Regions from separate parts of the Rhizobium sp. BIGb0125 genome, predicted to be linked through region 2. Evidence: predicted binding sites of a transcription regulator. Region 2 holds the regulator's gene; the other holds the start of a gene.
The links. Region 2 encodes LexA, which represses DNA repair genes until DNA is damaged. Its sites were predicted from a motif close to TGTTCNNNNTGTGTTCNG; they were not measured.
Positions count from the first base shown of each region.

Region 1: the regulator LexA is predicted to act here: its motif matches at 1,321-1,338, upstream of M2418_RS03065 (putative DNA modification/repair radical SAM protein).

Region 1 is NZ_JANUDV010000001.1:670,720-674,571, forward strand. Features, by position in the region: gene M2418_RS03055 (glycosyltransferase family 4 protein) at 1-613, opposite strand, end outside; gene greA (transcription elongation factor GreA) at 644-1,120, opposite strand; gene M2418_RS03065 (putative DNA modification/repair radical SAM protein) at 1,343-2,575, shown strand; gene M2418_RS03070 (UdgX family uracil-DNA binding protein) at 2,575-3,852, shown strand, end outside.
Region 2 is NZ_JANUDV010000003.1:660,825-664,676, reverse strand. Features, by position in the region: gene M2418_RS11565 (ComEC/Rec2 family competence protein) at 1-920, shown strand, start outside; gene lexA (transcriptional repressor LexA) at 1,025-1,753, opposite strand; gene M2418_RS11555 (ATP-binding protein) at 2,204-3,721, shown strand; gene M2418_RS11550 (TerC family protein) at 3,845-3,852, opposite strand, start outside.

The DNA.
Region 1 (3,852 bases), on a different contig from region 2:
TAATGACCGCAGTCCAATCTGGATAGGACGGAAGCAGCGCAATCATCGCCTGCACGAAAAGATCGGTGCCTTTTTGATGGCGTACGCGGCCAAAACAGCCCACGAGATATTTTCCAGGCAGGCCGGTTGCTTCAATCGTGTCGTCTTTGCTTTTCGGCGGATGGAAAAGTTCGGTATCCACGCCATGCATGATGACAGTATGCGGCCTTTCAAGGAACGAGCCGGACTTGGCGCTCGTTGCAACAACCTCATCCATCTGGGCAATGAGCTTGCGAGTATAGGCTGAATGCTTGCGTTGTGCAGCAGAGGTGAAAACCAGTTTCACCTTCATACGCAGGACATCACGCATGAAAATGCCCGGTAGCATTTCCAGATTGCGCCGAGCATGCCAGACGCGCGGGCCACCACCGGGAGCCTGTTGCCACAGGCGCCACAAATCCCGAAACCGGATATGTGGCAGGTTGTCTGGCAGGCCGGGGCCTAAGGTTGCCACCTTTTGCCCCAGCCTGTTTTGAACCGGTACCAGTTGAATGATCGTCGACGTGACGCCGGATAAACGTTTTTTGAAATTCGGGGCAATGACCCGAATGTCCTTTAATTCGACTTGTGTCACGTCTTGCTCCGAAAAAAATGAATGTAGTTATTACATCCAGTTTACGGAGAGGATTTCATAACCCTTGGCGCCGCCGGGTGCGTTGACTTCGATGCTGTCGCCAACTTCCTTGCCGATCAGCGCGCGCGCAATCGGGGAGGAGATGGAGATACGGCCGGCCTTGACGTCCGCTTCCTGGTCGCCAACGATCTGGTATGTTCTTTCTTCGTCGGTGTCCTCGTCAATCAGCTTGACGGTGGCGCCAAACTTGATCTTGGAACCTGACATTTTGGACAGATCGATGATCTCAGCACGGGCTGTCAGGTCTTCCAGTTCGGAAATGCGACCTTCATTGTGGCTCTGTGCTTCCTTGGCAGCGTGGTACTCGGCGTTTTCGGACAAATCGCCATGGGCACGTGCTTCCGAGATAGCCTCGATGATGCGTGGGCGTTCTTCCTGTTGACGCCAGCGCAGCTCCTCCTGCAACTTGGTGTAACCGCCTTGAGTCATCGGTACTTTCTCTACCATTTCTTATTCCTTCGCATTCCATCTGCTTCACGCAGACACAAAAAGAAACAGGTTCCGAAGTAAAACTTCGGAACCATGCCCAAAAACAACAATTCCGACCACTATATCAGAAGACCACCTCAAATTGCCAGAAGATTTGACGCTTACATATTTTGTGAGGATTTCGAGCAGTTTCCAATGTGGAAATTGACAAATCCAAAAAGAACATATAGTGAACACCGTATGGGAAAGTCAATTAAAGAGCGACTCGCAGTTCTCTCTGATGCTGCGAAATATGACGCGTCGTGTGCTTCCAGCGGAACCACAAAACGAAACTCGGCAGCGAGTGGCGGGCTGGGTTCGACTGAGGGATCCGGCATTTGTCATGCCTATGCGCCGGACGGTCGCTGCATATCGCTGTTGAAAATCCTGCTGACCAATTTCTGCATCTATGACTGCGCCTATTGCATCAACCGCTCCTCGAGCAATGTCGAGCGCGCCCGCTTTACTGTGGAAGAAGTGGTATGGTTGACGCTGGAATTTTACCGGCGCAATTACATTGAAGGTCTTTTTCTATCCTCTGGCATTATCCGGTCTTCCGATCACACGATGGAGGAACTGGTTCGGGTGGCGAGGGAACTGCGCGTAACGCACGGCTTTCGCGGTTACATTCATCTCAAATCCATTCCTGAAGCGTCCGCCCATTTGGTGGAGGAGGCAGGGCTTTATGCCGATCGCCTATCGATCAATATCGAATTGCCAACCGACAGCGGTATCGGCCGTTTTGCGCCAGAAAAACAGCCCGGCAATATCAGGAAGTCGATGGCCGATATCCGCCTGAAAATCGAGGAAACGGGCGAGCCGACCTTGAAGACAAAGCGCGTGAAAAAATTCGCGCCCGCCGGTCAAAGCACGCAGATGATAGTCGGTGCAGACGGCGCAAATGACAGCACGATCCTGTCCACCAGCGCACGGCTCTACGGCAGCTACGGTTTGAGGCGTGTCTATTATTCCGCCTTCAGCCCGATACCGGATTCGTCAAAAAATCTGCCGTTGATCAAACCGCCGTTGATGCGGGAGCATCGGCTTTATCAGGCTGACTGGCTTTATCGCTTTTATGGTTTTGATATCGGCGAGATAACCTCCACACAAAAGGACGGCATGCTGGATCTCGATATCGATCCGAAGCTCGCCTGGGCACTGGCCAACCGGCAGAGCTTTCCTGTGAATGTGAATACTGCAGACAGGGAAATGCTGCTGCGTGTTCCGGGTTTTGGAACCAAGACGGTCAATTCCGTGCTGTCATCGCGCCGTTTCCGGCGGCTGCGTCTGGAGGATCTTGCCCGGTTTGGCGTGTCGATTAAAAAGGTCAAAGCCTTTGTAGTGACCGAGGGTTGGACGCCGGGCAAATTGACGGAACGGCCGGATTTACGCGCCATGTTTGCACCGCAGCCAGAACAGCTGACGTTGCTGTAATGTACCGGATTTCGCTGGAGGGCCGGGGAGATTTTGGCGAGTGGCGAGATGCGGCACGGGCCTGCCTTGCGGCAAAAATTCCTCCGCATGACATAGACTGGCGCTTACGCGACGAGAGCGCTGGCCTGTTTGGTTTTGAGGACGACTCTGCACTGCCAGCAGCAAAAAGTGATGCCCCTGTCAGTGTTCCCGCAGCCTTCATGCCATTGGCGCAAGCGATAATCTGTCACAGTGACCCGTCTCGTTTTGCGTTGCTTTATCGGCTGTTGTGGCGGCTGTCCGATGACCGAACATTGTTGCAACTCAAGGCCGACCCGGATGTGACCCGCGCCCGCAACATGGAAAAATCGGTGCGCCGCGACAGCCACAAGATGACGGCCTTTGTTCGGTTCAAGGAAGTACCTTTGCCGGAGGGCGTTGCGGGACGGCGGCGGTTTATTGCCTGGTTCGAGCCAGATCATTTCATTGTCGAGCGCAAGGCGGATTTTTTTCAGCGGCGATTTACAGATATGGATTGGGTGATTGCTACACCGAAAGGTTCTGCGCGTTGGGATGGAGAAACGCTCGAGACGTCGCGAATTGCAGCGGAAAAGCCGGATCTAACCGACGAAACCGATGAGCTTTGGCGAACCTATTATGCCAATATTTTCAATCCGGCACGGTTGAAGATAAAGGCGATGACGGCGGAAATGCCGAAAAAATACTGGAAGAACCTGCCGGAAGCCGACCTTATTCCGGAGCTTATTTTGGGTGCAGAGGCGCGTGTACTGGAAATGGCGGCAAAGGCTGCAACCGAACCGCAGCTGTTTCATCATCGCATTCAGGCCATGGCGGAAAACCGACCGGCACCTGCTTTGCCTGATGCCGATACGCTCGAGGGTTTGAAACATGAAGCGCGCAGTTGCACGCTCTGTCCGTTGCACTGCACTGCCACGCAGACGGTGTTCGGTGAGGGGCCATCCCGTGCGGATGTGATGATCGTTGGTGAACAGCCGGGTGATCATGAAGATCTAGCTGGTCGGCCGTTTGTCGGTCCGGCTGGCAAGGTGTTTAATGAGGTCGTGTCGCAGACCGGAATGGATCGCTCTAAATTTTACGTCACCAACGCTGTCAAACATTTCAAATATGAACCGCGTGGCAAGCTCCGTATTCATAAACGGCCAGATGTTATGGAGATTGAACATTGCCGATGGTGGCTGACCCGCGAGATCGATCTGGTTCAGCCGAAACTGATCGTTGCCATGGGGGCGACAGCGGTTTTTGCGCTGACAGGTATC
Region 2 (3,852 bases):
TCATGGGTTACGGCATGGCGATGACAATTGATATTGCCACCTATGTGGCCTCATGGGGAGGCGATGCCGGGGTCGGACGACAGCATCAATGGTTTTTGGGCGCTGGAACGCTTGGCCTATTGGCGCTGACACTGTTTCGCACCCGACTGGCTTGGGTAAGTGCTGTGTTCCTGTTGGCAGGCCTTGTGCTGTTTGTGCTGTCACGGCAGCAGGACAATGCCGATCTGGTGGTTTTTGAGGACGGGAAACTGATGGCACTGGTTGGCGAGGATCAGGTTGCCAGCACCAGCCAACGCCCATTCGGCTTTATCTATGACCAATGGGCGCGGGCTTTGTTCTTACCTGACAAATATATTCGGCCAAACATGCTGCCGGAACTGCCGGTCCCAGAACCTCCGCCTGACGACACCAATGACAAAACGACTGGCAATGCTGATGCTGCGCCACCACGATCAAGACGGCCGATGCTGGACGAACACACCATTCAGACGGAAAGGCAGGTGATGTCTGCCGCCGTTACAAACGCATCTGATGCCTTTACCTGCCGCCGCGACAGCTGGTGCATCGCCAGATCAGCGAAGGGGCAGGTGGTGATTTCCGTGCTGGATAACAGATATCTTGGTCTCGCCTGCGACATCGGTTCTGTGGTTATCACCACGCGTCCCACATCATTTGAAACCTGCCGCTCCGGCGCCTTTTTGCTCAGTGCCCAGACATTGCGGCGCACCGGATCGCTGGAGATCACATTTTCAACTGAGGCAACAACCGCCGCAAACCGGCATTTGCCGATAGAGAGAATGACAGCTGCCATGTATGGTTCCTACCGTCCATGGACCATGCATCGTTATTACAACTGGCGCAGCAGGACATTTGAAACAGCAGTACCGCCGCATGTCTCGCAACTGCTGGACCGTCACTAGACTAAAGTGAGTTGAAGGCAAGTTTTGTCGGGCGTTTTCCGGCGACAGTAGCGATGACGCGCTGGCGCGTCACCTGGCAGTGATATGGGTCTGCTGATGACCGCTTAGTGGTATCTGCGGATCAGGCCGACCAGCTTGCCCTGAATCTTGACGCGGTCAGGTCCAAAGATACGGGTTTCATAGGCCGGGTTTGCAGCTTCAAGCGCAATCGATGCACCTTTGCGGCGAAAACGCTTCAAGGTCGCTTCTTCATCATCGACCAGCGCCACGATGATGTCACCGGGATTGGCGGTCTTGGCGTTGCGGATGATGACCGTGTCGCCGTCAAAGATGCCGGCATCGATCATCGAGTCACCGCGCACTTCCAGTGCGTAATGTTCACCAGAACCCAGCATGTCAGCCGGCACGGACACATCATGTGTGTTGTTCTGGATGGCGGAGATCGGCACACCGGCCGCGATCCGTCCCATCATCGGCACCGATACCGAGCTGCCGCCATCATTGGCGCTGACAGGCGCGGGGGTCGGAGCAGGGGCGACAACCGGTTTTGGTTTGCCAAGGCTGCCTTCGATCACACTTGGTGAGAAGCCACGCTGTGGTTTGAGGCTTGGCGAATAGGCTTCAGGAAGTTTGATGACTTCCAGTGCGCGCGCCCGGTTTGGCAGGCGGCGAATGAAGCCACGTTCTTCAAGCGCTGTGATCAACCGGTGAATGCCGGATTTGGACGCGAGATCAAGCGCATCCTTCATCTCATCAAATGAGGGAGGAACACCGGATTCTTTCATTCTTTCGTGAATGAAAAGAAGCAGTTCCTGCTGTTTGCGTGTGAGCATGAAGTCGCACCCCAACCGTTGATGAAAATCGAAACAAATGCAGAACATACACTATATGTTCCATATGTGTTCCGCAAGGCTTTAATATTTCGTAATCGCCGCGCCGGTGAATTTTCTTTCAAACAGCCAAGACGTGTAATCGCTGCCTATCACGCTGTTTTTTAAACGATTTCACGTCAATTCATCACAAAACGATCCGTCAGAAAGCTGAGGCGCGCAACACCGCCCGTTAGCCGACCAACCGGCATGATTATCGATCTGATATCGTAAGGTGCCATGATTCGGTTCGTTTGATTCTCTCCACCAGATTGGGTTGGCAGCGCATATTCCCTGTGCATTTTTACCTTCACGAGGAAGCATTGCGTTGAAATCTCTGTTATGGGGAGGGTTCGCTGCTCGTTCGGAGTCGGCATTCAACATCTATTTTTGACAGTATAAGGTTTTAGGGCATTGCAGGTCGGCATCGACATGGGAACGCTATCGGGTGGGCAGGCTGCCAAACTCGACATTGAGGAATTGCTCGCCACGCGTCTGCTGGTGCAAGGCAATTCCGGTTCCGGAAAGTCGCATCTGCTGCGCAGGCTTCTGGAACAATCCGCCCCCTGGGTTCAGCAGGTCATTATTGACCCTGAAGGGGACTTCGTGACGCTGGCTGATAAGTTCGGCCATATCGTTGTGGATGGCGAGCGCACAGAGGGTGAGTTGGCCGGTATTGCCAACCGTATTCGCCAGCACCGCGTATCCTGCGTCCTGACGCTTGAAGGTCTTGATGTCGAACAGCAAATGCGGGCCGCAGCTGCATTCCTCAACGGCATGTTCGATGCCGACCGCGAATATTGGTATCCGGTGCTGGTGGTGGTCGACGAAGCGCAGATGTTTGCGCCGTCCGTGGCTGGTGAAGTAACCGAAGATGCCCGCAAGGCTTCGCTTGGCGCCATGACCAACCTGATGTGTCGCGGCCGTAAACGTGGTCTGGCCGGCGTTATCGCCACGCAGCGTCTGGCAAAACTCGCCAAGAACGTGGCGGCGGAAGCCTCCAACTTCCTGATGGGCCGTACTTTCCTTGATATTGACATGGCACGCGCAGCCGACCTGCTCGGCATGGACCGCCGTCAGGCGGAAATGTTCCGCGATTTGCAGCGTGGTAATTTCGTGGCGCTTGGCCCGGCTCTGTCGCGCCGCCCACTGCCTATCGTCATTGGTGCTGTGGAAACCTCGGCTCGGTCGTCATCGCCCAAGCTGATGCCGCTGCCCGATGCACCGCAGGACGTGGAAGACCTGATCTTCACGCCAGACCCGGAAGAATTTACGCGCGCCCCTGTGCGCCGCACGCCACCGGCACCGCGCCCGACAACGGACATTCTGGCAGAGCTGTCGCGCTCGACGCCGGCGGCGATCACGCCAGCCTCCGAACAGCCGCAGCGCAGCAGCGCCTCGGACATGACGCCGGAAGAGCGCGAAGAGAAGATTTCAGGCGTTCTCTACGAAATTCTGGATGATCCGCAGTCGGCCTATCGCACCGATGCGGTGCTCTATCAGGACTTTCTGGTGCGTGCCCGCATGCGCCGCATTCCCGGCACGCCGATGGCGCTGTCGGAATTCCGCCGTCAGGTGGCAATTACCCGTTCCGGCGTTGATGCCGAAATGGCGGCAAGTGAAAGCTGGCAAACGGCACTCGATCTGTCGAAAAACGTCTCCGACGATCTGCAGGGCGTATTCCTGATGCTGGTTAAAGCCGCGCTGGGCGAGGAGCCTTGCCCATCTGATGCCCGTATTGCTCGCGCCTATGGCACGCATTCTGCACGCCGTGCACGCCGTTTGCTCGGTTATTTCGAGGAGAAGGAACTGGTCGTGGTGCATGCCGATTTCTCCGGCAAGCGTATCGTGGCATTTCCGGACCTTGATGCAAAAACCGCACCCGGTGATGCGGATGCGGCTGATGATGAGGCGACGCTGGCAGCCGAATAAGGCTGCTGTTTTTTTAAGCCGTTATTCTATCTTATGGTCGGGTGCGTCCCGACCATCTGCTGTTGTTCATTCTCGGATCGCGTCCGAGAATCATCGTGCTGAAATCGCAGACATGGCCTGATGTTACCGGC